DNA from 3 places in the Klebsiella sp. RIT-PI-d genome. Region 2 is predicted to be linked to each of the others. Evidence: predicted binding sites of a transcription regulator. Region 2 holds the regulator's gene; each other region holds the start of a gene.
What was found. The regulator ArgR, encoded in region 2, controls arginine synthesis, uptake and breakdown. The targets are predictions, from matches to a motif close to ANTGAATAAAAATACANT.
Positions count from the first base shown of each region.

Region 1 (2,277 bases), on a different contig from region 2:
GGCCTGCGCCGCTGCGCCTTTTAGCAGGTTGTCTTCTGTAGCAACCACAATCAGATGCTCGCCCTGTACCGCAAAGCCGATATCACAGAATGGCAAACCCACCACGTTTTTCAATGCGGGGACGCCTTTATCATATAAACGTACCAGCGGTTTATCGGCATAGGCTTGCTGGAAAGCGTCGGCCACCTGCTGTTGCGTGACGCCCGGTTTCAGGCGGCAGGTAATGGTTTCCAGAATGCCGCGCGGAAAACTGCCCAGATGCGGCGTAAAAATCACGTCCGTACCGAGATGGGTACTGATTTCCGGATGATGACGATGATTAAAAATACCGTAGGGTTGCAGGCTAACTTCACAAAAGCTATTACCGATGGCCGCTTTACGTCCCGCGCCACTGACGCCGCTGGTGGCGTTAATGACCGGCCACTGATTCAGATCCAACAGGTTATTATCGATTAATGGCTTGAGTGAGAGCTGCGCCGCCGTCGGATAACATCCCGGCACGGCAATCAGCTGTGCCTCTTTAAGACGATCCAAACTCCATTCCGCCAGGCCGTAGACCGCTTGCTCAAGCAGGTCAGGATGCTGATGCGTGAAGCCATAGTATTTCTCATAGAACGCCAGATCGTTAACCCGGAATGCGCCAGAGAGATCAAACACTACGCAGCCTGCCGCCAGAAATTGTGGGGCCAGGTCATGGCTGACCTCATGCGCCGTAGCAAGAAACACCACGTCGATGCCTGCGCTAAATTCGCTGATGTCGGACATCGGCTGTAAAGGCAGATCAACAACGCCTTTCAGCTGCGGATGTAAATCAGAGATTAATTTTCCTGCATCATTGCTTTGCGCTGAGACGGTCAAAGCGGTTATGGTCATATCAGGATGGCGATTTACATAGGTCACGAGCTCTGCGCCAGCATAACCACTGGCACCCACAATCAGCGTATTTAACATTAGGGCGGTTCACCTTCTGCGTCTGTTTGCCAGGGAAGACCGAAATCTCCCTCACTCTGTTAAGCGTATTAACATCACCTTACAGCCGGTGGGTTTTCTTACGCTCAACGATAATGTATTTTTATTCATAAATACTGCATGAATATTGATACTATCATGACCCGAGGCGTGTCAACAATGAAAAAGAAATTACCCCCATTTATCGAGATTTACCGCGCCCTGATCGCCACTCCGTCGATCAGCGCGACGGAAGAAGCGCTGGATCAGAGTAATGCGTCTTTAATCAATCTGCTGGCAGGCTGGTTTGGCGATTTGGGATTCAATGTGGAAGTGCAGCCGGTGCCCGGCACACGTAATAAAGTTAACATGCTGGCCAGTATTGGTCAGGGTGCGGGGGGGCTATTGCTCGCCGGACATACTGATACCGTGCCGTTTGATGACGGCCGCTGGACGCGCGATCCGTTCACTCTGACCGAGCATGAGGGCAAGCTGTACGGTCTTGGCACCGCCGATATGAAAGGCTTTTTTGCTTTTATTCTCGATGCCCTGCGCGACGTTGACGTTACGCAGCTGAAAAAACCACTTTATATTCTGGCTACTGCTGACGAAGAGACCAGCATGGCGGGCGCGCGTTACTTTTCAGAAACCACCGCCCTGCGCCCGGACTGCGCAATTATCGGTGAACCGACGTCGTTACAGCCGGTGCGTGCGCACAAAGGGCATATTTCTAATGCGATCCGCGTGCTCGGGCAATCGGGACACTCCAGCGATCCGGCTCGCGGCGTTAATGCCATTGAATTAATGCATGATGCTATCGGGCGCATCCTGCACCTGCGCGATGAACTAAAAGAGCGCTATCACTATGAGGCGTTTACCGTTCCGTATCCAACGCTGAATCTGGGGCATATCCACGGTGGCGACGCGGCAAACCGTATTTGCGCCTGCTGCGAGTTACATCTGGATATTCGTCCGCTGCCGGGCATGACGCTTGACGATTTGAACGGTTTACTGAACGAGGCCCTGGCACCGGTAAGCGAGCGCTGGCCGGGTCGTCTGAATGTAGCCGAGCTGCATCCGCCGATCCCCGGTTATGAATGTCCGCCGGATCACCAATTAGTCCAGGTAGTTGAGAAGCTGCTCGGCGCGCAAACTGAGGTTGTGAACTATTGCACCGAAGCGCCGTTCATTCAGACGCTGTGCCCGACGCTGGTGCTGGGGCCAGGCTCTATCAATCAGGCGCATCAGCCGGATGAGTATCTTGAGACCCGTTTTATCAAGCCGACACGGGAGCTGATTACGCAAGTCGTACACCACTTTTGCTGGCAC
Region 1 covers NZ_LGIT01000007.1:10,535-12,811, forward strand. The annotation lists gene argC (N-acetyl-gamma-glutamyl-phosphate reductase) at 1-951, opposite strand, end outside; gene argE (acetylornithine deacetylase) at 1,129-2,277, shown strand, end outside.
Region 1: the regulator ArgR is predicted to act here: its motif matches at 1,064-1,081, upstream of argC (N-acetyl-gamma-glutamyl-phosphate reductase).

Region 2 (2,277 bases):
CGCCCGCGTTTTTAAGCACTTCTGCCGCAATGGCCACGGTGGTGTTAACCGGGTTGGTAATAATACCGATGCACGCTTTCGGACACGCTTTGGTGATTTGCAGCACCAAATTTTTGACGATGCCGGCGTTAACGTTGAACAGATCTGAGCGATCCATACCCGGTTTACGTGCGACACCTGCAGAAATCAGCACCACATCTGCCCCTTCGAGTGCCGGGGTCGCATCTTCACCAGAGAAACCTTTAATCTTAACATCGGTCGGAATGTGGCTAAGATCAACAGCGACGCCGGGGGTCACGGGCGCGATATCGTACAGGGAGAGTTCTGAGCCTGAAGGCAGCTGGGTTTTCAGTAGTAGGGCAAGCGCCTGGCCGATACCGCCCGCAGCGCCGAGGACTGCAACTTTCATCCTAAACTCCTTATTATGGTTAAAATAATTGACCGTTACTCCATTGCAGTGACAGTAGTTAACGACATTGCTAAATACAAATATCGTACGCGTTTAATGCGTCATCACGCGCAATATTGTCCTCAGAAAGGCACAATATGTTTTTGGTGTGAATGACATGTCACTTCGAGTAATGTGTCAACGCGAGGTTACATTACACCGTTGATGGCAACCAAAACAACATCAATTTGATAACAATTAATTTACTTTTAAACCGATCCCCTTCTGGTGATTCAGCCATGTTTCTTGATAACTAAATTTGATAAAATCATTCCCTTTCATAACATTATTTCAGCCTAATTCATGGCAGATAGTTTGCATAAAAATTCATTATTATGCATAATAATGGTGCCAGTATGGTCAGAATAAGGATGATTTATGCGAAGCTCGACTAAACAAGAAGAGTTAGTGAAAGCGTTTAAAGCGCTGCTCAAAGAAGAAAAGTTCAGTTCTCAGGGAGAGATTGTTCAGGCGTTGCAGGAAGAGGGCTTCGATAATATCAACCAGTCCAAAGTCTCCCGCATGTTGACGAAGTTCGGCGCGGTAAGAACGCGTAATGCAAAAATGGAAATGGTTTATTGCCTGCCCGCAGAGCTGGGCGTACCGACCACCTCCAGTCCGCTGAAAAATCTGGTACTGGATATTGACTATAACGATGCCGTTGTCGTCATTCATACCAGTCCGGGTGCGGCGCAGCTTATTGCCCGCTTACTGGATTCTTTAGGCAAAGCAGAAGGTATTCTTGGCACGATTGCGGGTGATGATACGATTTTTACCACCCCCGCGCGTGATTTCACGGTAAAAGAGTTGTACGACGCGATCCTCTCGCTGTTCGAACAAGAGCTGTAACCCACCCTTCCCTTCAGGGCATTCTGGAGGGGAATCTGCTGTTCTCGTCTGAAAACCTCATAATCACCTGCTTTTAATTTAACACTTAGTGCGATATACGGCCTCAAAACATTCACGCAGTGAATAATTCTTGTGGAAAAAGCACAAAAAAACAAATTCCATCAAGTCGTTGATAAGCAATACTTTATTGTCAATTCACTGCCTAAAAAGCCGGCTTTTTATTCCATTCAGTTATAGGTCCAAACATTCTTAAAACTTATTAACTAATGTTATAGTTAGTCTGGTATTAATTTTCCGCGTTATTAGTGTATACTTGATTTTGTGATGGGGGTCACGAAATAAGACCCTTACGAAAAAATTCGAGACGAGGTTAATACCATGAAAATTAAAACAACTGTTGCAACACTGAGCCTGCTTTCCGTTCTCTCTTTTGGTGCATTTGCCGCAGATTCTCTCTCCAGCGATCAGGCACTGAACCGCGAAGCTATCGGCACGGTATCGGTCGGAGCCATCGGTACCGCGCCAATGGATATGCGTGAAATGCTGGACCAGAAAGCTGCTGAGCAAGGCGCATCTGCCTACCGCATTATCGAAGCGCGTACCGGTGACCACTGGCACGCCACCGCAGAACTTTATAAGTAAACCCTCGTCGTCGAGACTGACGACTTGCCCCCGCTCGCCGGGGGCTTTTTTATTTACTGGCGTACATTAAAGCGTAACTGTCCTTCCAGCTCCTCTTCTGCCTCATCAAATAACAAAATCAGCGCGCCGTAACGTCGACGTCTTGCCTCATTAAGGTGGATGAAATTGATTTCCAGCGGTAGCGGCAATACATTGCCCATAACCCATTCCCACAGTGAATCCAGATCGTCCACTTGTCCCTCATTGAGAGCAAATACGCGCGTAAATTCACGGTAGAAGTCGTTTTGATTTTTTATTGTCGTAAAGTCAAAAGTATACGTTTTCATTGCCCGGTCCAG
Region 2 covers NZ_LGIT01000012.1:55,776-58,052, forward strand. The annotation lists gene mdh (malate dehydrogenase) at 1-409, opposite strand, end outside; gene argR (transcriptional regulator ArgR) at 827-1,297, shown strand; gene yhcN (peroxide/acid stress response protein YhcN) at 1,676-1,939, shown strand; gene AC791_RS17200 (hypothetical protein) at 1,993-2,265, opposite strand.

Region 3 (2,277 bases), on a different contig from region 2:
TTTGATCGTCGCTGATAGTTATACATCTCTTTTTTACTGTCCGGCAGCAGGTCGACATCCACTGGCGTAAAGCCGCGCTCCTGAAACCAGTGGATACTGCGGGTGGTTAGTACAAACAGCTTGTCGAGCCCCATTTGCCTGGCCTGAGACGCTACCCTGTCGAGCAGAACTTCGCCCCGCGAAGAGCTACGATAATCCGGATGCACCGCCACGCAGGCCATTTCACCGATTTTCTCTTCCACAAACGGGTACAGCGCCGCGCAGGCAATCGTCAGGTTATCGCGCTGGATGATGGTAAATTTATCGATCTCCATTTCCAGCTGTTCGCGCGAGCGGCGCACCAGAATGCCCTGCTGCTCCAGCGGACGGATAAGCTCAAGAATGCCGCCAATATCATTGATGGTCGCGCGACGGATCTGCTCGGCACTCTCCATCACAATCTGTGTGCCAATACCGTCGCGGGAGAACAGCTCTTGTAATAGCGCGCCGTTTTCCTGGTAGCTAATGAGGTGGCTACGCCGCACGCCGCTGCGGCAGGCTTTTAACGCGCCGCGCAGGAAGCGCACGGTGCCGGAATGGTAATCGCCCTGTGCTTCAAGCGCTTCAACCCGCGCCTGCGCTTCATTAGGGAACAGTTCTGAAATAATGTCCCCTGACTCGTTATATACCCCTTGCGAGGAGCAGAAGCCGATCATTTTTTCAGCCTTGAGCTTGATAGCCAGCTGGGTGGCGACTTCTTCCGAGGTCAGGTTAAAGCTCTCACCGGTGACCGATACCGCGACCGGACCCATCAGCACGATAGCCCCGCTGTCTAACTGGCGATGGATCGCCTCTTCATCAATGCGCCGAATGCGGCCGCTGTGGCAATAATCCACACCGTCATCGACACCCAGCGGCTGAGAAATAATAAAGTTGCCGCTGACCACATTAATATGAGCACCCTGAAGCGGGGTGTTATTAAGGCTCATAGAGAGACGCGCAGTAATATCCAGCTGTAGCAAACCCGCAGCCTGTTTTACCAGTTCCAGCGTTTTGGCATCGGTGACCCGGATATGTTTGTGATAAACCGGCTCGTGATGATGTGCCGCCAGGTTGGCATCAATTTGCGGGCGGGCACCGTAAACCAGCACCAGACGAATGCCGAGGCTGTGCAACAGGCCAATGTCGTTAACAATGCTGGAGAAGTTCTCATGCTCAATGGCCTCGCCGCCCAGCATGATGACGAACGTTTTACCCCGATGCGCATTTATATAGGGAACGGAATGGCGAAATCCCTCGACCAGTTCGGTTCTACGTTCCTTCACCACGGCAATACCTCAATGAATTATTATTCGTAATTAGTGTATTTTTATTCTGTTTTTGCTCCGGGTGCAAGTCAAAATTTAACCTGCCAGAGAGAAATTTTTCATGCCGGACGGCAGTGTAAAAGAAATGTTTACCCTTTTAGGCGTGACAGCGTATGCATCATTGGTTAAAGTTTTCGGTCAATTTTGACGTTCTTATAGTCAGTTACGATAAATTTGCCTGGGAATTGCATGTCGGGAAGCAAATCAGCAATCAGCCGCCGTCGCCTGTTACAGGGGGCGGGGGCAATGTGGTTATTAAGCGTAAGCCAGACCAGTTTCGCGGCTGTCAGCCAGGTCATCGCCGTGCGCGTCTGGCCTGCCTCGACCTATACACGCGTGACGGTAGAATCAAACAAGATGCTAAAATACCGCCAGTTTGCGCTCAGTAATCCCGAAAGGCTGGTGGTCGATGTCGAAGGCGTTAATTTGAATTCAGTCCTGAAAGGAATGAGCGCGCAGATCCGCAGCGACGATCCTTTTATCACCTCCGCACGCGTCGGTCAGTTTGATCCGCAGACCGTACGAATGGTATTTGAACTCAAGCAGAATATTAAGCCACAGCTATTTGCGCTGGCACCGGTAGCGGGTTTTAAAGAGCGCCTGGTGATGGATCTCTATCCGGCCAATGCGCAGGATATTCAGGACCCGCTATTAGCGCTGCTGGAGGATTATAATAAGGGCGATCTGGAGAAACAGGTGCCGCCGGCGCAGAGCGGACCGAAACCCGGTAAGGCAGGGCGTGACAGGCCGATTGTGATTATGCTCGATCCAGGGCACGGCGGCGAAGACTCCGGTGCAGTGGGCAAGTATCGAACGCGCGAGAAAGACGTCGTGCTGCAAATCGCCCGCCGTCTGCGCGCGCTTATTGAGAAAGAAGGCAACATGAAAGCCTTTATGACGCGCAATGAGGATGTGTTCATCCCGTTGAAAG
Region 3 covers NZ_LGIT01000003.1:113,372-115,648, reverse strand. The annotation lists gene argA (amino-acid N-acetyltransferase) at 1-1,307, opposite strand, end outside; gene amiC (N-acetylmuramoyl-L-alanine amidase AmiC) at 1,536-2,277, shown strand, end outside.
Region 3: the regulator ArgR is predicted to act here: its motif matches at 1,340-1,357, upstream of argA (amino-acid N-acetyltransferase).